Regions from separate parts of the Bacillus sp. MBGLi79 genome, predicted to be linked through region 1. Evidence: a T-box and tRNA genes for the amino acid it is inferred to sense, from the RefSeq annotation. Region 1 holds a T-box; the other holds one or more tRNA genes.

Region 1 (11,482 bases):
CTGCAAAAACGGTTAGACCAAGTTAAACGCTACATCGCATCAAAGCAGGCGAAAGACAAAGTTGCGAAAGCGGAGAAAAGCAAAAAGAAAACAGATGTGGACAGCGCACAATCAGCAGTTGGCAAGCTGCCGGCAGGTTCAGAAAAAACGTCCCTGCAGAAACGCCTTGCCAAAGTGAAAAGCACCAATTTGAAAACAGCGCAGCAATCCGTCTCCTTCGCTGAAAAGACATCAACTGATGCAAATGCGGCAAAAGCACAATCAGCTGTCAATCAGCTTCAATCAGGCAAGGACAAAACAGCATTGCAAAAACGGTTAGACAAAGTGAAGAAAAAAGTGGCGGCAGCTGAAGCAAAAAAAGTCGAAACGGCAAAAGCTAGGGTAAAGAAAGCGGAGAAAGACAAAACAAAGAAATCGAAGACATCCGCTCAGTCTGCAGTGAACCAATTAAAAGCATCCAATGAAAAAACAAAGCTGCAAAAACGGCTGAACGCCGTCAAAGCGAAAAAGTAACCAAAACCCTTTAAGACTTGCATACCAGGTCTTAAAGGGTTTTTATCTTCTTAGAACACCGCACACAACCTTTTTCCCATCCATCGCACAGGCTTTTCATACTATTGCTATACAGCCATGAACAGCATAAAATGAACGTTATTACAGTTATCACCACATATGGCGGGATTGTGACTGGGCAGGCAGGCAAGACCCAATGATGCAAAGGGAGTATTAGTGCCTAAAAAAGCAGGGCATTTTAACTCTTCTTTTCGTGTTGGTCTCATAACGGCGCCTTGGACAACAATTCCTATACTAATGCTCCGTCACCGACGCGGGCATTTTTGTCATTTTCAACCGGTATTTCTCACTTTTTTCATTTTGATTGTCAACTTTTCATTTGATACGATGAACAAGCCGACTTTTCTTCAGCAAAGGAGGTTTTGATTGCTTGCATAATGAGATTGCAAAAGACTTACTGCTGCTAGCAGGAGGAAAAAACAACATTATCAGCATCAGCCATTGTACGACCCGTCTTCGTTTTGATGTAAAGGACGAGACGAAAATTGATATACGTGCCATTGAGAACCTGCAAGGTGTGCAGGGCACCTTTTTCCGATACGGACTATTCCAGATTATTTTCGGAGCAGGCGTCGTCAACAAAATATATAAAGAAGTCGTTCAAGTGTGGGAGGCCGCGCCTTCTGAAGAGCCTGTTCACCAGAAAAAAGCCAGCCGGAAGCTGAACCCTGCCGCAGCTTTTGCGAAAACACTGTCTGATATTTTTGTGCCGATTATTCCGGCAATAACAGCAAGCGGCCTGCTCATGGGGCTGATTGGCATGATTAAGGTGTTTCACTGGTTCGCTGCCGGCAGCCCATGGATTAAAATGCTCGACCTCGTGTCCAGCACAGCCTTTATTTTGCTGCCGATTTTAGTCGGCTTCAGTGCCGCACGGCAATTTGGCAGCAACCCATATCTAGGGGCAGTGATCGCGGGGCTTTTGACGCACCCTGATCTGCTGGACCCGTCTATGCTCGGCAGCAAAACCCCGTCTTCTTTAGATATATGGGGGCTTCACATCCCGATGATGGGCTATCAGGGTTCCATCATACCGATTCTTCTCTCCGTTTTTGTCATGAGCAAAATTGAGAAGCTATTAAAAGCGATTGTGCCGAAGTCACTTGATGTCGTGATCATTCCCTTTATTACGGTCATGGTGACAGGGTGCCTCGCGCTGATTGTGATGAATCCCGCCGCTTCTATCGTCGGCCAAATCATGACACAATCGATAGTCTATATTTATGATCACGCCGGCATTGCCGCCGGAGCCCTTTTCGGCGGCATCTACTCTACTATCGTCCTATCTGGCTTGCATCATAGCTTTTATGCGATTGAAGCAACGCTGCTTGCGAATCCGCATGTCGGTGTCAACTTTTTAGTGCCGATATGGTCGATGGCGAATGTGGCCCAGGGCGGAGCGGGGCTTGCGGTATTCCTCAAAACGAAACAATCAAGCCTGAAAAAAATTGCGCTCCCCGCTTCTCTGACCGCGTTTTTAGGCATTGTTGAACCGATTGTATTCGGGGTGAATCTCAAACTGATCCGTCCCTTTATCGGTGCAGCCATCGGCGGTGCTATTGGCGGAGCGTACGTAGTTGCGGTACAAGTTGTGGCAAATTCCTACGGGCTGACAGGCATTCCGATGATTTCAATTGTGCTGCCGTTCGGCGCCGCGAATTTTGTTCATTATATGATCGGTTTTTTGATCGCCGCCGTCTCTGCTTTTATAGCTACATTGTTTCTCGGGTTTAAAGAAGAGACAGAATAACTGGATTTATTCGTTTTCATTCATAAAACGGGGGATGAAAGGACAAAAAAGCTATGAAAATTAAAAGAATCTTAAATCATAATGCTATCGTCGTAAAGGATCAAAATGAAGAGAAGATTCTCTTGGGTGCAGGAATTGGGTTCGACAAAAAGAAGAATGATATTGTTGATCCGTCAAAAATAGAAAAAACCTTTATCAGAAAAGATACAGCTGACTATAAGCAGTTCGAAGAGATTTTAGAAACATTGCCTGAAGACCATATTCAGATTTCTGAGCAAATTATCTCTCATGCCGAAAAAGAGCTGAACATCAAAATCAATGAGCGCATTCATGTCGCTTTTTCAGACCATCTTTCCTTTGCGATTGAACGCCTGAGCAATGGGATGGTCATTAAAAATCCGCTGCTGAATGAAATCAAGGTCCTTTATCCGAAGGAGTTCCAGATCGGCTTATGGGCCAGAGCACTGATTAAAGATAAACTGGGGATTCACATTCCAGATGATGAAATCGGCAATATTGCCATGCATATCCACACAGCAAGAAACAATGCCGGCGATATGACCCAAACGCTAGATATTACAACAATGATCCGTGATATTATCGAGATTATCGAAATTCAGCTGTCTATCAATATCGTGGAAGATACCATCTCCTATGAACGGCTCGTGACCCATCTCCGCTTTGCCATTCAGCATATCAAAGCGGGCGAATCCATTTATGAGTTGGACACAGAAATGATCGACATCATTAAAGAGAGGTTTAAGGATGCTTTCCTGTGCGCCCTTAGCATCGGCATCTTTGTGAAAAAGGAATACGGCTTTGAGTTTCCTGAAAAAGAATTGTGCTACATCGCCATGCATATTCAGCGGTTCTACCAACGGTCAGTCGCACGCTGAAGCAAACAAAAAAACGCTTTTGATCATCTCAAAAGCGTTTTTTATATCTATATTATTGGTTGATCGCCGGATTGCTGATCGTATTCCACTTCGTATACGACATGTAATGGAAATACTCATCGCGATATGGATGTTTTGTATTGGAGTTCCAAGGCTTTTCTCCGCCGCAGAAGTGCACGATTGCCGGGTTTTCTCTCGTTTCATTATATTGCTTCCGCCCTAACAGAGTCGGTGGGGTTTTCAGCTTTAACATGATATAGGTTTGAGCGTTCCAGCGCGGATGAAGTTCATACCACTGATCATACAAGATCGCATTCAGTGCATCTTGGTCGTGCAACACAAGAAAATCTTCGTCTGGGTGTTCATTGATAAAGTTGATGACTTTTTCTGTGATGTTTTGCTTTCTCCAAGACTCACAATCAATAATCATGATACCTGAGTTAAAATACTTCCCTGTATCAGTGATGTCCATTTCCTTCAGGCGTTCATGCTGCCCCGCATCCTCAACAGCGGCAACGGTGTATGGCGCAATGTCCAAGTCCCATAACTTTGAAATATCCTCTAGGACAAGCGCATCGCAATCGATGTAAATCATTCGTTTGATGCTTTCATCCTTAATTAAGTCGGGAATCGAAATACGGTAATACGCTGCTTTTGTAATATGGCTGCTCTCTACAGCATGTTCATACATGTTGGTATCCACTTCTAAAAACTCAATCGGCACGCCGAATTTCAAAGTAGTTTCTTCCAGTCTTTTTTTGTTATCAGGCTGAATTCCGCCATCAATGACGTATAATTTAACCTCTCTCTCCTGATCCATATTGGTCAATAAAGAAACGAACATCCCACCCAAATGACGAGCATAATTATCATCTGCGCATGATACGATATGCATGATTTCATCTTTCCTCAATGGTATTCATCTCCCTTTTTGTTGTACAAGTTACATACCCTTTTTCAAAAAAATAAACACGTTCTCCGACATTTTTTAAAACAGAATGTGTGATACAACAAAAAAGGTGTCATTTTTTGAAGATGCGATAAAGCCAATAAAGAATGAAAAAGCTGGCGATCGTGATGGCTTCAGCCGAGACGATATACCACGGCCATGGCCCGAGAACATCCAAGAGAGAGGATCCTCCCGGTTTTTTCGTCAAATACATATAATTCGCGCCAAGCCATCGATCAATCAGGTAAATGCAGACGCCGTACACATTGACAAGCAGGACAGTCACCCATAACGAGCGCTGGCCCATTCTGTATGTGCCAATCACCGCCATCAGCAGACAGGATAAAAACACGGACCCGTGCGAAATAAAAAAGAGGATATATCGGATATGCGGAAAAGAATACATGCCGAGGTCGGGAGTGGCAAGAGCCTGAATCGAACTGCCAATGCCGGCAAAAAACAAAAATACAAACAGCTTTCTGCTTTTTGTCACTAGCATAATGGCTGACAAATACACCGACAGGTCACTAAGCTGGAGAGGCAATGAAGTGCGCACTGACCACCTGCCCGTGGCGATCATCCATATTTGATAGCCGATTTGCGAACCAAGCAAAAGAAACACAAACAAAAAACGCAAAAACCGGCTGGCCTTAGACCGTTTAATCCCATCTTGAAACAGAAACAACAGAACGGCCAAAAGAGCGATAATCGCTAGCGTTACCACATGCTCTGTCGAAAACAGATGAAATGGATCATGCTTATAGACGGATTGAACATACTTTTGCAAAACTGCACCCCCGTTTGCGGTTTTTTGTTTATTTTGGCGTTGTTTGGGCTTTTTTTATTCAACCGATATATGGGCTTGAAGTTCACATCAGACTCTGTTACAATTCGTTTCATAGCTAATGATTCTGATAATTTAAGGCAGGCCTAAAAAATGGAACGTTCACATCGACATCAGCAGCTTCGGAAGGAAGAACACGATACACTTTCTAAGCTCAAACAAATGCCCGTCGAGTCACTCAACCTGGAAGCCATTTCGATCGCTACGAATCTGTATCGGTCTGCGCAAAGGCTCCGTGTCAAAATGGAGACTGAGGTTCTTTCTTCCTATAACCTTTCTTGGACCGCTTTCTCCATTCTTTATGATCTATGGGTATGGGGAGCGCTCGAAACAAGAAAAATCGCTGAGCTGTCAGGGATATCTACAGCTACAGCAAGCAACGTGATCAAAACACTTGAAAAAAAGAGTTTTTGCCGTAAAAGCATCGACACAAGAGATCGGCGACTCGTGTTTGTCTCCATCACCGATTCCGGCAAACAAGCGATCGAAGAACTCTACCCTGAGTTTCACAAAGGGGAAACAGAGCTCATAGGGGGAATGACAAAGGACGAACAGAAAACATTGACAGGGCTGCTTAGAAAGGTAGCTGACAATCTTCATACACCATAAGCTTTGACAGGAATCCAGTAGGGTTTGTCTCCCTGTTCCAGAGAGCCGGCGGAAGGTGCGAGCCGGCGCACAGGCAAACGTGAATTACCTCCCCGAGCTTTCTTTGTGAACCTTAAAAGTAGCAAAGAACGGGAAACCGTTATTCGAATGAGCGGAAGACGATGTCTTCAACCAGGGTGGTACCGCGTGCATTGAGCCACGTCCCTTATCGGGATGGGCTCTTTTTTGTGTTTGTAAAAAAGGAGGAAAAGTGATGAAAACATTTGAACAGCTCACAGCAGCACAGCAAAAAGAAGTCGAAAGACAGCTTCAGCTTTACATGACAGGCGCCCACGAAGTCATACCGCCGGAGGAATTAAAGGCAAAGCTCGTGAAATCGATTTCGACAGGCACACCGCTCAAAATTAAACTTGGATTAGATCCGTCTGCACCAGATGTACATTTGGGCCATACGGTTGTGTTAAACAAGCTTCGCCAATTTCAAGAAAACGGCCACATTGTCCAGCTGTTAATTGGGGATTTCACAGGGAAAATCGGTGATCCGACCGGAAAATCAGCAGCAAGAAAGCAGCTGACTGATGAAGAAGTTCAACACAACGCCAAAACATATTTTCAGCAATTCGGAAAAGTGCTGGATCCTGAAAAAGTCGAGCTTCACTACAACTCGAAATGGCTGAAAACATTGAATCTGGAGGATGTCATTGAATTGGCAGGCAAAATAACCGTAGCCCGCCTGATGGAGCGCGACGACTTTGAAGAACGCATCGCCATGCAAAAACCGATCTCGCTTCATGAATTCTTTTACCCATTGATGCAGGGATACGATTCTGTCGTTCTCGAAAGCGATATTGAACTTGGCGGAACAGACCAGCATTTCAATGTCCTCATGGGCCGGCATTTCCAAGAACGATACAACAAAGAAAAACAAGTTGTCATCCTGATGCCGCTCTTGGAAGGCTTGGATGGCGTGGAGAAAATGTCGAAGTCGAAACACAACTACATCGGCATTGACGAACATCCAAACGACATGTACGGAAAAACGATGTCACTGCCCGACAGCCTGATGAAAAAATACATCCACTTGGCAACAGACTTAGAGCTTGAAGAGAAAAAACAGCTCGTGAAAGACTTAGAAACCGGCGCAGTTCATCCGCGTGATGCCAAAATGCTTTTAGCCAAAACAATCGTCCGAATGTATCACGGAGAGAAAGCAGCAGAAGCTGCCGAACACTCGTTTAAAACAGTCTTTCAGGAAAACAGCCTTCCTGATGATATTCCGTCTGTCCAATGGGAAGGCGAGAAAACAATCGCGATTGTCGATCTGCTCGTTACATTGAAGCTCCTCTCTTCGAAGAGCGAGGCGCGCCGCATGATTCAAAACGGAGGTGTACGCATCGACGGAGAGAAAATAACAGATGTTCACGCCAAAGCAGAGATAAGAGAGAATATGATCATCCAAGTCGGCAAACGCAAGTTTTTAAAGCTCCAATAGTCTGATATTCCGAAACGCTTATGACCCTTCATTCATAAGCGTTTTTTTGCAGGTATAAAGCACTGTCTTTTCAAAAACGCTCTCCATCTTGCAGGAAACTCCTTTAGCATCCCGAAATATTCCCCAACCATACATTTAGGGGAGGTTTATTTTTGATGAAAAAGCTTTTGACTGTCATGACGATGGCTGTTTTAACTGCCGGCACACTGCTCTTGCCGGCACAGAGTGTTACTCCTGCGGCGCACGCTGTACAACTATCAGATAGCGAGCGCGAGCTTCCATTCAAAGCAAAGCGTGCGTACTCTACCATTTCTCAGCTAAGTGAAGCAATCGGCCCCAGAATAGCCGGAACTGCAGCTGAAAAAAAGAGTGCCCTATTGATCACCTCATCAATGAGAAAATTAAAGCTTGATGTAAAGGTTCAACGATTCGACATTCCTGATCGCCTTGAGGGAACGCTGTCTTCAGAAGGACGCGATATTCTTCTCCAAGCGGCGTCCGGCTCGGCTCCGACTGAGGAACAAGGACTAACGGCTCCGCTTTACAATGCAGGCTTGGGCTATCAAAAGGACTTTACCGCTGACGCCAAGGGCAAAATCGCCTTAATTTCCAGAGGAGACCTGACTTATTACGAGAAAGCCAAAAATGCCGAAGCCGCTGGAGCGAAAGCTGTCATCATTTATAACAACAAAGAAAGCCTCGTACCTATGACGCCAAACCTGTCGGGAAATAAAGCCGGCATTCCGGTCGTCGGCATTAAGAAAGAAGACGGCGAAGCACTTACCCAGCAAAAAGAAGCCACTTTAAAACTAAAAGCATTCACAAACCAAACCTCCCAGAACATCATCGGAATCAAAAAACCAAAGAATATCAAACATCCAGACATTGTGTACGTGACGGCCCATTACGACAGTGTTCCTTTTTCGCCCGGAGCAAATGACAACGGCTCAGGAACCTCTGTTATGCTGGAGATGGCGCGTGTCTTAAAAAGCGTTCCATCTGATAAAGAAATCCGCTTCATCGCTTGCGGCGCTGAAGAGCTCGGTTTGCTCGGCTCCTCTCACTATGTAGATCAACTATCCGAAAAAGAGCTGAAACGAAGCGAAGTGAACTTCAACTTAGATATGGTAGGCACAAGCTGGGAAAAAGCGTCTGAGCTGTATGTCAACACATTGGACGGCCAATCGAACGCTGTTTGGGAATCCAGCCACACGGCCGCTGAAAAAATAGGGTTTGACAGCCTGTCTCTGACACAGGGAGGATCATCTGATCACGTGCCATTCCACGAAGCCGGCATTGATTCCGCCAACTTTATTTGGGGAGACCCGGAAACAGAAGAAGTTGAGCCATGGTATCATACCCCCGAAGACTCGATCGAACATATCAGCAAGGACCGCCTCCAGCAAGCAGGCGACCTTGTGACAGCCGCTGTCTATGAGGCTGTGAAAAAAGAGAAGAAACCGAAAACCAATAAGAAACAAATGAAGGCCAAAGCATCTGACATTTATGAAGATATCAAATAAAAAAAAAGACGGCTTGGGTGCCGTCTTTTTTATAATGATCAGCTGTTTAGCCGTCTATAAGTAAAGCTTTCAGTTTATCAACTGTATTTTCTTTTTCTAACGGCCGATAAATGGTCAGTTTCAAATCAGGAGAATCGTATATTTGTAATGTCATATGCTCCATCACCATTGTTCCGGCTGCCGGGTGATGAAGTACTTTTTCTCCTGCGTGTGTGCCTAATACTTCATGGTGGTTCCACCATTTTTTAAATTCCGGGCTTATTTCAGTTAACTCATCGATCAGCTCTTTTATCCATGCTTCCCCAAGAAACCGGCTGGCTGTCGATCGAAACTGTGCGATCAGTTTTTTGGCGTGGCTTTCCCAGTCGTCAAGCAGATTCCGATACTCCTTCGAGGTGAAACATCGCCATATGGCGTTTCTTTCCTTTCTGCTCATTTGGCCAAAATTGCCGAACACAGCACAAGCTGCTGTGTTCCAAGCAATAACATCCCACTTTTCGTCAGTCACATAAACAGGGCAATTGGTTAAATGATCAATAAAGTGCCGTACAGCCAGAGGAAGGCTTTTATTTTCTTCATCCTGATCATCTAAAGGAACATGATGGCCCGCCAACAGAAAGACATGGCGTTTTTCCTCGTAATTCAATTTGAGCACTCTCGATATGCTTTCCAGTACCTGTGTAGATACCCGAATATCCCTTCCCTGCTCAAGCCATGTGTACCATGTGACACCTATACCGGACAGCTGGGCTAATTCCTCTCTCCTCAAGCCTGTCGTTTTCCTTCTGGTGCCCATAGGCAATCCAAACTCTTGCGGAGAAATCTGTGCCCTTTTAAGTTTTAAAAACTCCCCTAGCTCTTTCCGTTTTTCTGCCATACTGTCCACATACACACTCTCCTTCTGCATAGAATTTCCTATTAGTATTCTACATAAAAAGGAGAAGGTTTTTATATTATTTGTTTCGTTCTGCAAATACTTCCGCGGCCACAGGAAGAATGGTATTCAGTGCATTCGGGAAACCTGAGTAAATAATCATCTGCATCATCACTTCTATGAGTTCTTCTTGTGTCCATCCGACATTCAGGGCTCCGTTAATATAGAATTTTAGCTGCTGGGTATTGCCCAATGCAGTTAATCCAGCAACGGTTGCTAATAATCTGGATTTCAGATCAAGACCTGGTCTTGAAAAAATCTGACCGTAGTTAAACTCCACAGCAAGCACACCAAGGTCAGGAGCGATGGAATGTTTAAAATTGTCCACGATCGCTTCATAGTTCTCCTCATCAATTTGTTTCAGAATATCTAACCCTTTTTTATAACGTTCACTTGTTTGCACCAGCTTCTATCTCCCTTCCAATATCGCTTTTTTAGTCGTACGATTTATGGTAATCCTTGAACTGAAGGCAATACCGACCATGATCATCCCCACAATACAAACGCCGTTCCAATGAAACAGCATCCAGACTGCACCCCCTGCATACGATCCCAAGGCGCCGCCTAAAAACGTGCTGACCATAAAGATGCCATTCAATCTGCTTCTCATTTCAGCCGACAATTGGAAAATCTCCGCCTGACACGCCACCTGATTCGCCTGAATGCCCATGGTGATGAATAAAGCGCCCAATACAATCACAATCAATGAAGTCTGGCCTGCCATTAATAAAACAAATGACAATAAGGTAAAAGACATACAAAGCTTGTTGGAAAAAGCAGCTCCTTTTTGATCAATAATCCGGCCGATCAGCGGAGTCGCAAAAGCCCCGCCAATTCCCACCAAACCGATTGTTCCGGCAGTCTGGCTGCCAAACGAAAATGGAGGTTCACTCACCATAAACACTAACGCCGTCCAAAATAAACTGAAGGCCCCAAACATGAAGCCTTGGTTTACACATGCTTTTCTTAACACCTTCTCCTTGATCAAAAGGGGAAATAATGAAGAAATGAGTTTTCCGTAATAAAATGCATGTGTCCCTTTGCTTTTCGGAAAGCAGAAGTGAATGATCAACATAATGATGACGGCTGCTGCACAGGCAATCCAATACATCACGCGCCAGCCATAATGGGCATCTATCGCCCCGCTGACCACTCTCGCCCCTAAAATTCCGCAAACCAAGCCGATGGCTACGTTTCCGAGTACTTTCCCTCTGTTCCTGTCATTTGCTAAACCTGCCGCAAACGGCACAAGGATTTGAGGAATAATCGTAAAGAATCCCAATAATAAATTTGTGATCACTAGCCATGGAAAGCTTACAGCTAACGCTGAAGCGGCCGAACAAACCCCCACTAAAAATAGCAGGCTCACAATGAAGCGGCGGCGTTCAAATAGATCTCCCAATGGAACAAGCAGCAAGTTCCCCGCCGCATAGCCAATCTGCGCCAATGTAGCAATCATTCCAGCTTGTGCCGACGTCACATGAAACGTGCCTGCCATGCTGACAAGCAATGTTTGATTGATATAGACATTAGCTACAGTAAACCCGCAAGTCACCGCTATAAGAAAAATCAAACCTCTCGATAATGAAATGGAATGGTTCATGTTTACCTCCTTTCTTCATGCATGATAAAGCAGGTTCAATCATGGAAACAGAAGTGAGTTTATACTGGTATAAAAAGTACTACAAAGCAAAAAAGCGAAACCCTGTCAGGCTTCGCTTTTGTAAAACATTTTGTTAATCAATCCACTTCTTTCTTAATCCCCAGCATTTTCTCATCTAGGTAATGGGCGATTTCCGCGGCTTCCTTCAGCTCATCTGTTAATTGCTTAGGAACGTCATTGTTCAATTTATAGTAAATTTTATGTTCAAGGCTTGCCCAGAAGTCCATCGCGATCGTCCGGATTTGAATT
Region 2 (11,482 bases), 530 kb from region 1:
CAATCGCAAAGGTGGCTACTTGAAAATAAGCTTGAAAGGCGCCGCCGATTCCAGCACCTAAGCATGCCGTTAAAAACGGACGGCCAAGCGGCAGCGTGACTCCGAAAATGAGTGGTTCCCCAATGCCGAGCAGGCCTGACGGAAGCCCGCCGGCGATTGCTTTTCTCAGTGTTGTTTTTTTCGTTTTCACGAAGACGGCAAAGGCCGCGCCTACCTGTCCTGCACCTCCCATAGCCAAAATAGGGAGCAGAGGATCATTGCCAATTGAATTGATCAGTTCCATGTGCACAGGCGTCAAGCCTTGATGCAATCCGGTTACGACGAGAGGAAGGAAGGTTGCGCCCAGAATAAAGCCCGCAGCGATGCCGCCGATGTCCAGGATGGACAGAAGGCCGGATGTAATGGCGTCAGAAATGAATCCGCCTAAAGGCATGAATACGACATACGTTACGATTCCGGTGATTAACAGTGAAACGGTGGGTGTGACAATGATATCGAGTGATTGAGGAATAAAGCGGCGAATAAATTGTTCGGTGTAAGCAATGAATATAGCAGCGAAAAGGACTCCGATCAGGCCTCCCCTGCCCGGAAGAAGCTCTTCTCCAAATAAACTGATCTTTGCGATCTCCGGATTGATAATCAAGATCCCGGCCAAAGCCCCAAGAGCGGGTGTCCCGCCAAATTCTTTTGAAGCGTTGATACCCACAAGAATGCCGAGATAAGTGAACAGCCCTGATCCGATGATTGTCAGGACAACAGCAATTTGTGATTCTGCAGAGAGCCAGCCGGCTTGAATACTTGCTTTGGTAATCCCGGTAATTAAACCGGAAGCGACAAGAGCCGGAATAAGAGGGATAAAAATGCTGGCGATTTTACGTAAGAAAAGTTTAAAAGGAGTGGCGTTCTTTCGATTGATATCGGCTTTCTTTTTGGCGGCTGCTTCATTCACATCGACACCTTCTTCAGCTGAGACGAGCTTGGAGAAAGCCGTTGTGACATGATTGACGACTCCTGTACCGAGGATGATTTGTAAGGTTTCAGCCTCAACGACCCCCAATACTCCGTCAAGCGCTCTTAAAGCCTGAGCATCTGCTTTGTTTTCATCGTAAGGTGTAATACGCAGCCTTGTCATGCAATGCGTAAATGAGGATATATTGGATTTCCCCCCGCATAACTCGAGGATTTTCTTTGCGAGTTGATGGTAGTTATTTTCTTTGCTCATTAAAAACCCCTCCCCTTCAAGATGCTTTATTTTTTTCTCATAGATTGTATGGCTTCTCTTGTTTTATCGATATAGCTGGTTGTTTCTTCATATTGCTCAGCCGCCATGCCTAAAAACAATACATCTATCATAAAAAGCTGGGCGAGACGGGAGGAAGTGGCTGCACTTCGAATCAAGGCTTCGTTGGAATGGGCTGTATACAATGGGACGTCAGCCAGTGCGGAGACGGATGTCTGACTGAATTGTGTGAGGCTGATCGTTGTGATGCCTTTTTTCTTAGCCATGGCAAGCAGTTCAATGATTTCCTGCGTCTCTCCTGAGAACGAAATGGCGAATACGATGTCGTCTTTATCTGCATTTGCGATTAAAGATGCCACAAGATGAGTGTCTGTAAACGCGGTTGCTTGTTTATGAATGCGAAGCCACTTTTGCTGAGCGTCCTTGGCGACAATGCCGGAAGCCCCGACGCCGATAAAATGCACAGTGTGAGCTTTGAGAAGCAGAGAAACCGCTTGTTCCAGTTCTTTGTAGTCCATCAGGTCTGAAGTATCCTGAATGGCTTGAATGGCATTGCCGGCCGCTTTTTCGGAAATAGAGGGCAGCGGCTCGTGGGGAACAATATCACGGTAGCCCTGAAACGTAGGCTTTGCCAGATCGCCCGCTACTCTCATTTTTAAATCTTGAAATCCCTTTAATCCGAGTGATTTGCAGAGCCTGATGACGGCAGCGTCACTTGAATTGGCTAAGGTGCTGATTTCGCTGACGGTGCTTTCGATTGCTTTGTGTGGATGGGTTAGGATATAATCTGCAAGTTTACGCTCGGATGGAGGGAGTTTATGCTTCATTGATTGGATGATCGCTAAACCGCCTGTTGCCATTCTAGTTCTCTCCTTATCATGAATGGTAATTTTCGATTGCTTTATCAATGAAACCGTTTGCTTCATCGAGTAATGTCTTTGCTTGTTTCTGATCTGTGCTGGTTTTGAGCATAACGATTGCTGTTTTGACGTGATGATCGGCTTGTTCCAGGGTTTTCCTGGCTGTTTCGTATGAAACGTTTGTAAGGATTTGGATGATGCTGATGGCGCGTTCTTTTAGTTTTTTGTTGCTGACGTTGACGTCTACCATCAAGTTTTCGTAGACCTTGCCGATTTTTACCATTACAGCGGTAGATATCATGTTTAGAATCATTTTATGAGCGGTTGCAGCTTTCATACGTGTTGATCCTGTAATGGCCTCAGGTCCGACGACAACCTCAATGCTGTGGTCCGCATCCTTGCTGATGACGGAATTTTCATTGCAAGTAAGGGCGATGGTGTGCGCTCCGACTTCGCGGGCGTATCTTAGGGCGCCTGCGGCGTAAGGTGTACGGCCGCTTGCTGCGATGGCAATGACGGTGTCATTTGACGTGAGCTGTATGTTTCTTAAATCCTCAGCTCCTGCTTTTTCACTGTCTTCAATGCCCTCTGCTGCCTGTAAAAAGGCTTCGGGGCCTCCAGCCATGATTCCGATGACCTGATCAGGACTTACGCTGTAAGTGGGAGGACATTCAACAGCATCCATGATGCCGAGTCTGCCGCTTGTGCCTGCGCCTGTATATATGAGCCGGCCTCCATGTTGAAATGAATCATACGCGCAGTCTACAGCTGTTTTGATGTCGGGGAGAACCTCCTGAACGGCTGCAGCGACTTTCATATCTTCGTTGTTGATCATTTTGAGGATGCCGAGAGTGTTTGCTTTGTGGATTTCAACCGTTTGGCTATTGCGTGATTCCGTTGTAAGATGATGAAGGTTTAGTGATTCTGACATGAGGATGCCCCCTGTTTTAAAATGATATATCTCAATATTCAGTATATTCATTTCTGTTATGATATTTCAACTATGTTTTTACATTTTTGAAATTTTATTTCACTCAAGACTATAAGAAATGATGAAGGATCAACTGTTCTCCAAGCGGCCCGATTCTTCGCCGTCCTTTATCAATGAACCCGCATTTCATATAAAGGTGTTTTGCGTGTATGTTCAGATGATTGACGGCCAAGATGATTTCGTCGCACCATGGAAAGTATCCGCTCACAAAAGAGGGAAGCAAAAGCATGGCTTTTTTCGCGTACCCTTTTCCGTGATGCACAGCGTTTAAAGACAGGGAGCTGAGCAGTAAAGCAAATGGATTGTTAGAATAGGAAGCTAGCGTTTCTTTTGATGCATGTAAAATGAAAAAACCGACTGGAAGATCGTCTTTTAAGATGACAACCGGGTATCGGTCCTGTATGCCCAGAGCCTGAGACAGCACCTCTTTCGGGAGGGAGGTAAAGCGTTTGTCATCGTTGGTGAGCGTGAATGATTGAAGCTCGGGCAAGTGTTCAGGCTTATAGAAGGATAAAGAAATGTCTTGAGTCATGGGGTGGCCTCCTTACAATATGTCGTCTAGCTGGTTTTCTGAAATGACGCGGTAGCCCGCTTGTTTTAGCAGTGCGGCGGTTACTCCGCTGCCGGGGATTTTTTTGCCAGAGAATGTGCCGTTATAGATAAAGCCGCTTCCGCAAGATGGACTGTTTTCTTTTAATATGACGGCAGTGGCGTTGATTTCTTTTGCGTAAGCCAATGTTTTCGCGGCACCTTCCATATATAGCTCTGTGACGTCTTCTCCTGAAGCTGTCACGATTTTTGCGGTTCCATTGAGGACATCCTCGCCGGTGCCTCCTATGATTTCTGCGGGTTCACGGGGGGTTGAAAAGCCGCCAAGAAGTTCAGGGCAAGCCATGACTGCTCTATTTTTAGCGACGAGTTTTCTGATTTTCTCAGACGCTGCGTGAGAGCCGTTATATCTGCACTCAATGCCTCCAAGGCAGGAACTGACTAGAATCATATTGGTTTCTCCTCTCTTGCTTTGCTTGTCTCTATCATAAAATAAATGACTTTAGTTGGGAGGCTTTTTCAGTTAAAAAAGGAGTTAAAAAGTTTGAAAATAAAAAATTTAATTTTTCTCTTTACAAACAGGGGGTGACCTGTATATAATAACTTTTGTCAGCTCGACGAGAACACAACGGCCCGTTGGTCAAGCGGTTAAGACACCGCCCTTTCACGGCGGTAACACGGGTTCGAATCCCGTACGGGTCACCATTTGGAGGATTAGCTCAGCTGGGAGAGCATCTGCCTTACAAGCAGAGGGTCGGCGGTTCGAGCCCGTCATCCTCCACCATCTTGCCGGTGTAGCTCAATTGGTAGAGCAACTGACTTGTAATCAGTAGGTTGGGGGTTCAAGTCCTCTTGCCGGCACTGTTTTTCTAAATTTAATGTGGAGGGGTAGCGAAGTGGCTAAACGCGGCGGACTGTAAATCCGCTCCCTCAGGGTTCGGCAGTTCGAATCTGCCCCCCTCCACCATTATTGGGCTATAGCCAAGCGGTAAGGCAACGGACTTTGACTCCGTCATGCGTTGGTTCGAATCCAGCTAGCCCAGTCACAGACACCTTTGACCAAAAGGTGTCTTTTTTCTTTTTTAAAATTCATTCCAACTTCTAACTGTTCAGTCTGTATAATAATTTTAAAAATATGTTAAGGTAGTTTATTCACGAATTACCATCTACACCCTGCCAAAAATTTGATAAACTTATTTTATAAAAAAATTGAAACCTTTTGAAACGAAGCTCGTATACATACAGACCGGTGAAGGCAGAGGTTAGATAAATATGGAAATGATGATTAAAAAAAGAATTAAACAAGTCAAAAAAGGCGACCAGGATGCATTTGCGGACATCGTAGATATTTACAAAGATAAAATTTATCAGCTTTGCTACCGTATGCTTGGCAATGTGCATGAGGCGGAGGATATTGCACAGGAGGCTTTCATCAGAGCGTACGTTAATATCGACAGTTTTGATATTAACCGGAAATTTTCAACTTGGCTTTATCGAATCGCGACCAATTTGACCATTGACCGCATTCGCAAAAAGAAGCCGGATTATTACCTCGATGCAGAGGTGGCTGGTACAGAAGGCTTGACCATGTATTCCCAAATCGCCGCAGATGGTGTTTTGCCTGAAGATGCAGTTGTGTCGCTGGAGCTCTCAAACACGATTCAGCAGAAAATTTTAAAGCTTCCTGACAAATACAGAACAGTCATCGTATTAAAGTATATTGACGAACTCTCATTAATTGAAATCGGGGAGATTCTAAACATTCCTGTGGGGACTGTGAAAACGCGGATTCACAGAGGCAGAGAGGCTCTTAGAAAACAATTAAGGGATCTTTAAGTGGGGTGATGAAATGAGCTGTCCTGAACAAATTGTGCAGCTTATGCATATGCATCTTGATGGAGATATCCTTCCAAAAGATGAACACGTATTAAATGAACATCTGGAGACATGCGAGACATGCAGAAAGCATTTTTACGAGATGGAGAAATCTATAGCGCTCGTACGGAGCACATCGCATGTCGAAGCCCCCGCGGATTTTACCGCTAATGTCATGGCAAAATTGCCTAAGGAGAAGAAAAGAGCTTCTGTGAAAAGATGGTTCAGAAGCCATCCCGTTATCGCAGCTGCTGCGGTATTCATCATTTTGATGGGCGGAGGTTTTTTTAACAGCTGGCATAATGACCACAATTTCAGCGTGTCCAAGCAGCCGAATCTTGTGGTTCATAATCATACTGTGACCGTGCCGGAAGGTGAGACGGTTAAAGGTGATGTCACTGTCAAAAACGGCAAGCTGATTATTAAAGGCAAAATAGACGGGGATGTAACCGTCGTGAACGGCGAAAAGTATATGGCCTCTGCTGGACAAGTCACCGGTCAAATTGAAGAAATCAATCAATTATTCGACTGGACATGGTACAAGATGAAGTCTGCGGGGAAAAGTGTACTCAATGCATTCAATCCGAACGGAGAAGAGTAAAGCGCGTTAGCCGCTTTGCTCTTTTTTTGCGGGCTGAGCGGCTGACACATTTCACTTGCTAAATCGATATGTGGTATAATGGGCTCGCTATGTAAAGTACATATGCGTAACACGTAAAACACAAAATACGAAATGACTGAAATCTTGGAGGACGAGGAAATGGCTTTTGAGGATATCCCTTTTTTGCAGTACCTCGGCAATGCCGTTGATATTCTCCTTGTTTGGTATGTGATATATAAATTGATTATGGTGATACGCGGCACGAAAGCGGTTCAGCTGTTAAAAGGAATTGTAGTCATCGTGCTTGTTCGTATGGCCAGCCAATATTTGGGCCTCAGCACACTTCAGTGGCTGATGGACCAAGCGATAACATGGGGATTTTTAGCAATTATTATTATCTTTCAGCCTGAGCTGAGAAGAGCGCTTGAACAGCTAGGCCGCGGCCGCTTTTTTTCAAGGAGCGGCACGCCTGTAGAAGAAGCGCAGCAGAAAACGATTGAGGCCATCACAAAAGCGATCAATTATATGGCGAAACGTCGTATAGGCGCCCTGCTGACCATTGAGCGGGATACTGGAATGGGGGATTATATTGAGACCGGCATACCACTGAATGCCAAAGTCAGCTCTGAGCTGCTGATTAATATTTTTATCCCAAACACCCCGCTTCATGACGGTGCGGTGATTATGAAGAATAATGAAATTGCCGCGGCCGCCTGTTATTTGCCGCTTTCTGAAAGCCCGTTTATTTCAAAAGAATTGGGCACGCGGCACAGAGCGGCTGTCGGCATCAGTGAAGTAACAGACAGTTTGACGATTATTGTGTCTGAAGAGACCGGCGGCGTCAGTGTGGCAAAGAACGGCGACCTTCACAGAGAGCTGACAGAAGAAGCGCTGAAAGAAATGCTTGAAGCCGAGTTTAAGAAAAACACCAGAGACACTTCTTCTATCCGCTGGTATTGGAGGGGCAAGAAAAATGGATAAATTCTTAAACAACCGCTGGGCTGTGAAAATCATTGCTCTGCTTTTCGCGCTCTTGCTTTATGTGGCTGTTAACAGCAACCAAGCACCGACTCCGAAAAAACCGGGTGAATCTTTCTTTCCGACATCAACAACTGATGAAGCAACTCTGACCGATATTCCGGTTAAAGCGTATTATGATGATGAAAATTACGTCGTGACAGGTGTTCCGCAAACGGTTAATGTCACGATAAAAGGCTCGACAAGTGCCGTGAAAAAGGCTAGGCAGACCAAGAACTTTGAAATATACGCCGATATGGAACATTTGAAAACCGGCACACATAAGGTTGAGCTTAAGGCCAAAAATGTGTCGGATGGGCTGACAATCTCAATTAATCCGTCTGTTACGACAGTGACCATACAGGAACGGACGACCAAAAGCTTTCCTGTAGAGGTGGAGTACTACAATAAAAGCAAGATGAAAAAAGGCTATTCTCCGGAGCAGCCGATTGTCAGTCCGAAAAATGTGCAGATTACCGGATCTAAAAATGTGATCGATAATATTTCTCTTGTCAAAGCTTCAGTGAATTTGGAAAACGCAGATGAAACGATTGAAAAGGAAGCGAAAGTGACTGTCTATGATAAAGACGGAAACGCGCTTCCTGTCGACGTTGAGCCCTCGGTCATCAAGATTACCGTTCCGGTGACAAGCCCAAGTAAAAAAGTGCCCTTTAAAATTGAACGGACAGGAAGCCTTCCTGACGGTGTCAGCATAGCGAAAATTGAATCCAGCCCCAGTGAGGTAACGGTTTACGGCTCACAGGATGTGTTGGATTCTCTTGAATTTATTGATGGCGTCAGCTTAGATTTAAGCAAAATTAACAAGGATTCCGATATCGAGGCAGATATTCCGCTTCCTGACGGCGTCAAAAAAATCTCGCCGTCAAAGGTGACTTTGCATATAGAAGTCGATAGTGAAGCGGATCAGAAGTTTGAGAATGTCTCTATCAAGACTGTAGGGCTGAGCAGTTCACAAAACATTGAATTTCTTGATCCTGAATCACAAGCGATAGACATAACGGCTAAAGGCTCTCCTGCGAATATAAAAAAACTGAAAAAATCGGATATCGAATTGTATGTGAATGTTTCAGATTTAGAGGACGGGGAGCATAGCGTGAAGCTTGAAGTAAACGGACCTCAGAATGTAACCTGGTCCTTGGGGCAGAAAAACGCCAAAATCAAGCTGACATCCAAAAAAAGCAATACATCAACGAATGATAACAGCAGCAATACATCAGGAAATCAGGATGACACAGACAAACAAACAAATGATCAAAAGAACAATCAGCAAGAAGATACAAAGAACACTGATAAAAACAGCAACGATCAAAACCAAGACGAAAACCAAGATCAGGATGAGGATGAATCCACTGCGGATTCACAATCCTCATCGGAATAAAAAAGGAGCGATTACAAAATGGGCAAGTATTTTGGAACAGACGGTGTAAGAGGTGTCGCCAATAGTGAGCTTACACCTGAGCTGGCCTTTAAAGTCGGACGTTTCGGCGGTTATGTGCTGACAAAAGACAAACAACGTCCAAAAGTGCTGATAGGCCGCGATACACGCATCTCCGGCCATATGCTGGAGGGAGCCCTTGTCGCCGGACTTTTATCCATTGGCGCAGAAGTCATGCGTCTGGGTGTCATTTCTACACCGGGTGTATCCTATTTGACAAAAGCGATGGATGCAGAGGCGGGCGTCATGATTTCCGCTTCTCATAACCCAGTGCAGGATAACGGCATCAAGTTCTTTGGGGGAGACGGATTCAAGCTTTCTGATGAACAGGAGGCTGAAATTGAGCGCCTGATGGACGAACCTGAGGATAAGCTGCCAAGACCGGTCGGAGCCGATCTTGGGCTTGTTAACGATTATTTTGAAGGCGGACAAAAATATCTGCAATTCTTAAAACAGACAGCCGATGAAGATTTCACAGGCATTCATGTGGCACTTGACTGTGCTCATGGCGCAACGTCATCCTTGGCGACACACCTGTTTGCTGATTTAGATGCCGATGTTTCAACAATGGGGACTTCCCCGAACGGATTAAACATTAATGACGGCGTCGGATCGACTCATCCTGAAGCGCTCAGCGCGTTTGTCAAAGAGAAAAACGCCGATCTCGGCCTTGCGTTCGATGGTGATGGCGACCGCCTGATTGCTGTTGATGAAAAAGGAAATATCGTTGATGGCGACCAAATCATGTACATATGCTCAAAACACCTGAAATCAGAGGGTCGCTTAAAGGATGATACAGTGGTTTCAACCGTGATGAGCAACCTCGGCTTCTATAAGGCGCTCGAGAAAGAAGGCATCAAAAGCGTGCAGACAGCTGTCGGAGACCGCTATGTAGTAGAAGCAATGAAAAAAGATGGCTATAATGTCGGCGGAGAGCAGTCAGGACATCTTATTTTCCTTGATTACAACACGACAGGGGACGGATTATTGTCTGCTATTATGCTGATGAACACTTTGAAAGCAACAGGCAAGCCTCTGTCAGAGCTTGCAGCTGAAATGCAAAAGTTCCCGCAGCTGTTAGTCAATGTGAGAGTGACTGATAAATATAAAGTTGAAGAAAATGAAAAAGTAAAAGCAGTTATTTCTGAAGTTGAAAAAGAAATGAACGGCGACGGCCGGATTTTGGTGCGCCCTTCAGGAACTGAACCGCTCGTCCGTGTCATGGCTGAAGCGAAGACGAAAGAGCTGTGCGATGAGTATGTCAATCGCATTGTTGAAGTCGTCCGGTCAGAAATGGGATTAGAGTAACGAAGTCTCTAATCAGAGAGCGAACAAGACAAGCGACGTTTACATATGATAATTGTGAGACATACGGCAAAGTTGTTTAAAAAACAATTGACCGTTTATGCCACATGCTGTAAAATCAAGCTTGTCTTGTTCTTACTTTCTTAATAGGAAAAGTAGACGGGATTATGGATTTACCTATAATTATAGCGCCCGAACTAAGCGCCCGGAAAAAGGCTTAGTTGACGAGGATGGAGGTTATCGAATTTTCGGCGGATGCCTCCCGGCTGAGTATACAGATCACAGCCGTAAGGATTTCTTCAAACCAAGGGGGTGACTCCTTGAACAAAGAGAAATCACATGATCTTCCAAAAAACATGTAGGAGGGGACGATTGAAAGTCCCCTTGAAATTTGACTTTCTTCGTCTCCTTTTACCATCTTAGGAGGAAGAAAAATATGTGTGGAATCGTAGGTTATATCGGTCAGCTTGATGCGAAGGAAATTTTATTAAAAGGGTTAGAAAAGCTTGAGTATCGCGGATATGACTCTGCTGGTATTGCTGTTGCCAATGAACAGGGGATCCATGTGTTCAAAGAAAAAGGACGCATTGCAGATCTTCGTGAAGTTGTGGATGCCAATGTAGAAGCGAAAGCCGGAATTGGGCATACTCGCTGGGCAACACACGGCGAACCAAGCTATCTGAACGCTCACCCGCATCAAAGCGCACTGGGCCGCTTTACACTTGTTCATAACGGCGTGATCGAGAACTATGTTCAGCTGAAGCAAGAGTATTTGCAAGATGTAGAGCTTAAAAGTGACACCGATACAGAAGTGGTCGTTCAAGTAATCGAGCAATTCGTCAATGGAGGACTTGAGACAGAAGAAGCGTTCCGCAAAACACTTACACTGTTAAAAGGCTCTTATGCAATTGCTTTATTCGATAACGACAACAGAGAAACGATTTTTGTAGCGAAAAACAAAAGCCCTCTATTAGTAGGCCTTGGAGACACATTCAACGTCGTAGCATCTGATGCGATGGCGATGCTTCAAGTAACCAACGAATATGTTGAGCTGATGGATAAAGAAATGGTTATCGTCACTGATGACCAAGTTGTCATCAAAAACCTTGATGGTGACGTGATTACACGTGCGTCTTATATTGCTGAGCTTGATGCCAGTGATATCGAAAAAGGCACGTACCCTCACTACATGTTGAAAGAAACGGATGAGCAGCCAGTTGTTATGCGCAAAATCATCCAAACGTATCAAGATGAAAACGGCAAGCTGTCTGTGCCTGGCGATATCGCTTCCGCTGTAGCGGAAGCGGACCGCATCTATATCATTGGCTGCGGAACAAGCTACCATGCAGGACTTGTCGGTAAACAATATATTGAAATGTGGGCAAACGTGCCGGTTGAAGTGCATGTAGCGAGTGAATTCTCCTACAATATGCCGCTTCTGTCTAAGAAACCGCTCTTCATTTTCCTTTCTCAAAGCGGAGAAACAGCAGATAGCCGCGCGGTTCTCGTTCAAGTCAAAGCGCTCGGACACAAAGCCCTGACAATCACAAACGTACCTGGATCAACGCTCTCTCGTGAAGCTGACTAT

The links. The T-box of region 1 lies ahead of tyrS (tyrosine--tRNA ligase). A T-box ahead of a tRNA ligase gene usually reads a tRNA of that ligase, here a tRNA-Tyr.
Region 2: it encodes a tRNA-Tyr, which carries the amino acid that the T-box ahead of tyrS (tyrosine--tRNA ligase) is inferred to sense. The anticodon was not compared.

Annotation. Positions count from the first base shown of each region.
Region 1 covers NZ_CP026521.1:4,521,823-4,533,304, forward strand. The annotation lists gene epr (minor protease Epr) at 1-513, shown strand, start outside; gene sacX (SacY negative regulator SacX) at 944-2,323, shown strand; gene sacY (transcription antiterminator SacY) at 2,377-3,219, shown strand; gene C1T29_RS23085 (glycosyltransferase family 8 protein) at 3,272-4,132, opposite strand; gene C1T29_RS23090 (YwaF family protein) at 4,242-4,955, opposite strand; gene ywaE (tyrZ transcriptional regulator YwaE) at 5,106-5,621, shown strand; T-box leader at 5,616-5,830, shown strand; gene tyrS (tyrosine--tRNA ligase) at 5,872-7,113, shown strand; gene ywaD (aminopeptidase YwaD) at 7,269-8,636, shown strand; gene C1T29_RS23110 (helix-turn-helix transcriptional regulator) at 8,683-9,522, opposite strand; gene C1T29_RS23115 (carboxymuconolactone decarboxylase family protein) at 9,590-9,973, opposite strand; gene C1T29_RS23120 (MFS transporter) at 9,980-11,173, opposite strand; gene ywaC (GTP pyrophosphokinase YwaC) at 11,311-11,482, opposite strand, start outside.
Region 2 covers NZ_CP026521.1:229,388-240,869, forward strand. The annotation lists gene C1T29_RS01315 (PTS transporter subunit EIIC) at 1-1,222, opposite strand, end outside; gene C1T29_RS01320 (MurR/RpiR family transcriptional regulator) at 1,249-2,100, opposite strand; gene murQ (N-acetylmuramic acid 6-phosphate etherase) at 2,117-3,031, opposite strand; gene C1T29_RS01330 (GNAT family N-acetyltransferase) at 3,141-3,623, opposite strand; gene C1T29_RS01335 (2-thiouracil desulfurase family protein) at 3,636-4,091, opposite strand; tRNA gene C1T29_RS01340 (tRNA-Glu) at 4,271-4,345, shown strand; tRNA gene C1T29_RS01345 (tRNA-Val) at 4,349-4,424, shown strand; tRNA gene C1T29_RS01350 (tRNA-Thr) at 4,429-4,501, shown strand; tRNA gene C1T29_RS01355 (tRNA-Tyr) at 4,523-4,607, shown strand; tRNA gene C1T29_RS01360 (tRNA-Gln) at 4,612-4,683, shown strand; gene sigW (RNA polymerase sigma factor SigW) at 4,913-5,476, shown strand; gene rsiW (anti-sigma-W factor RsiW) at 5,490-6,116, shown strand; gene cdaA (diadenylate cyclase CdaA) at 6,276-7,097, shown strand; gene cdaR (CdaA regulatory protein CdaR) at 7,090-8,532, shown strand; gene glmM (phosphoglucosamine mutase) at 8,551-9,897, shown strand; gene glmS (glutamine--fructose-6-phosphate transaminase (isomerizing)) at 10,331-11,482, shown strand, end outside.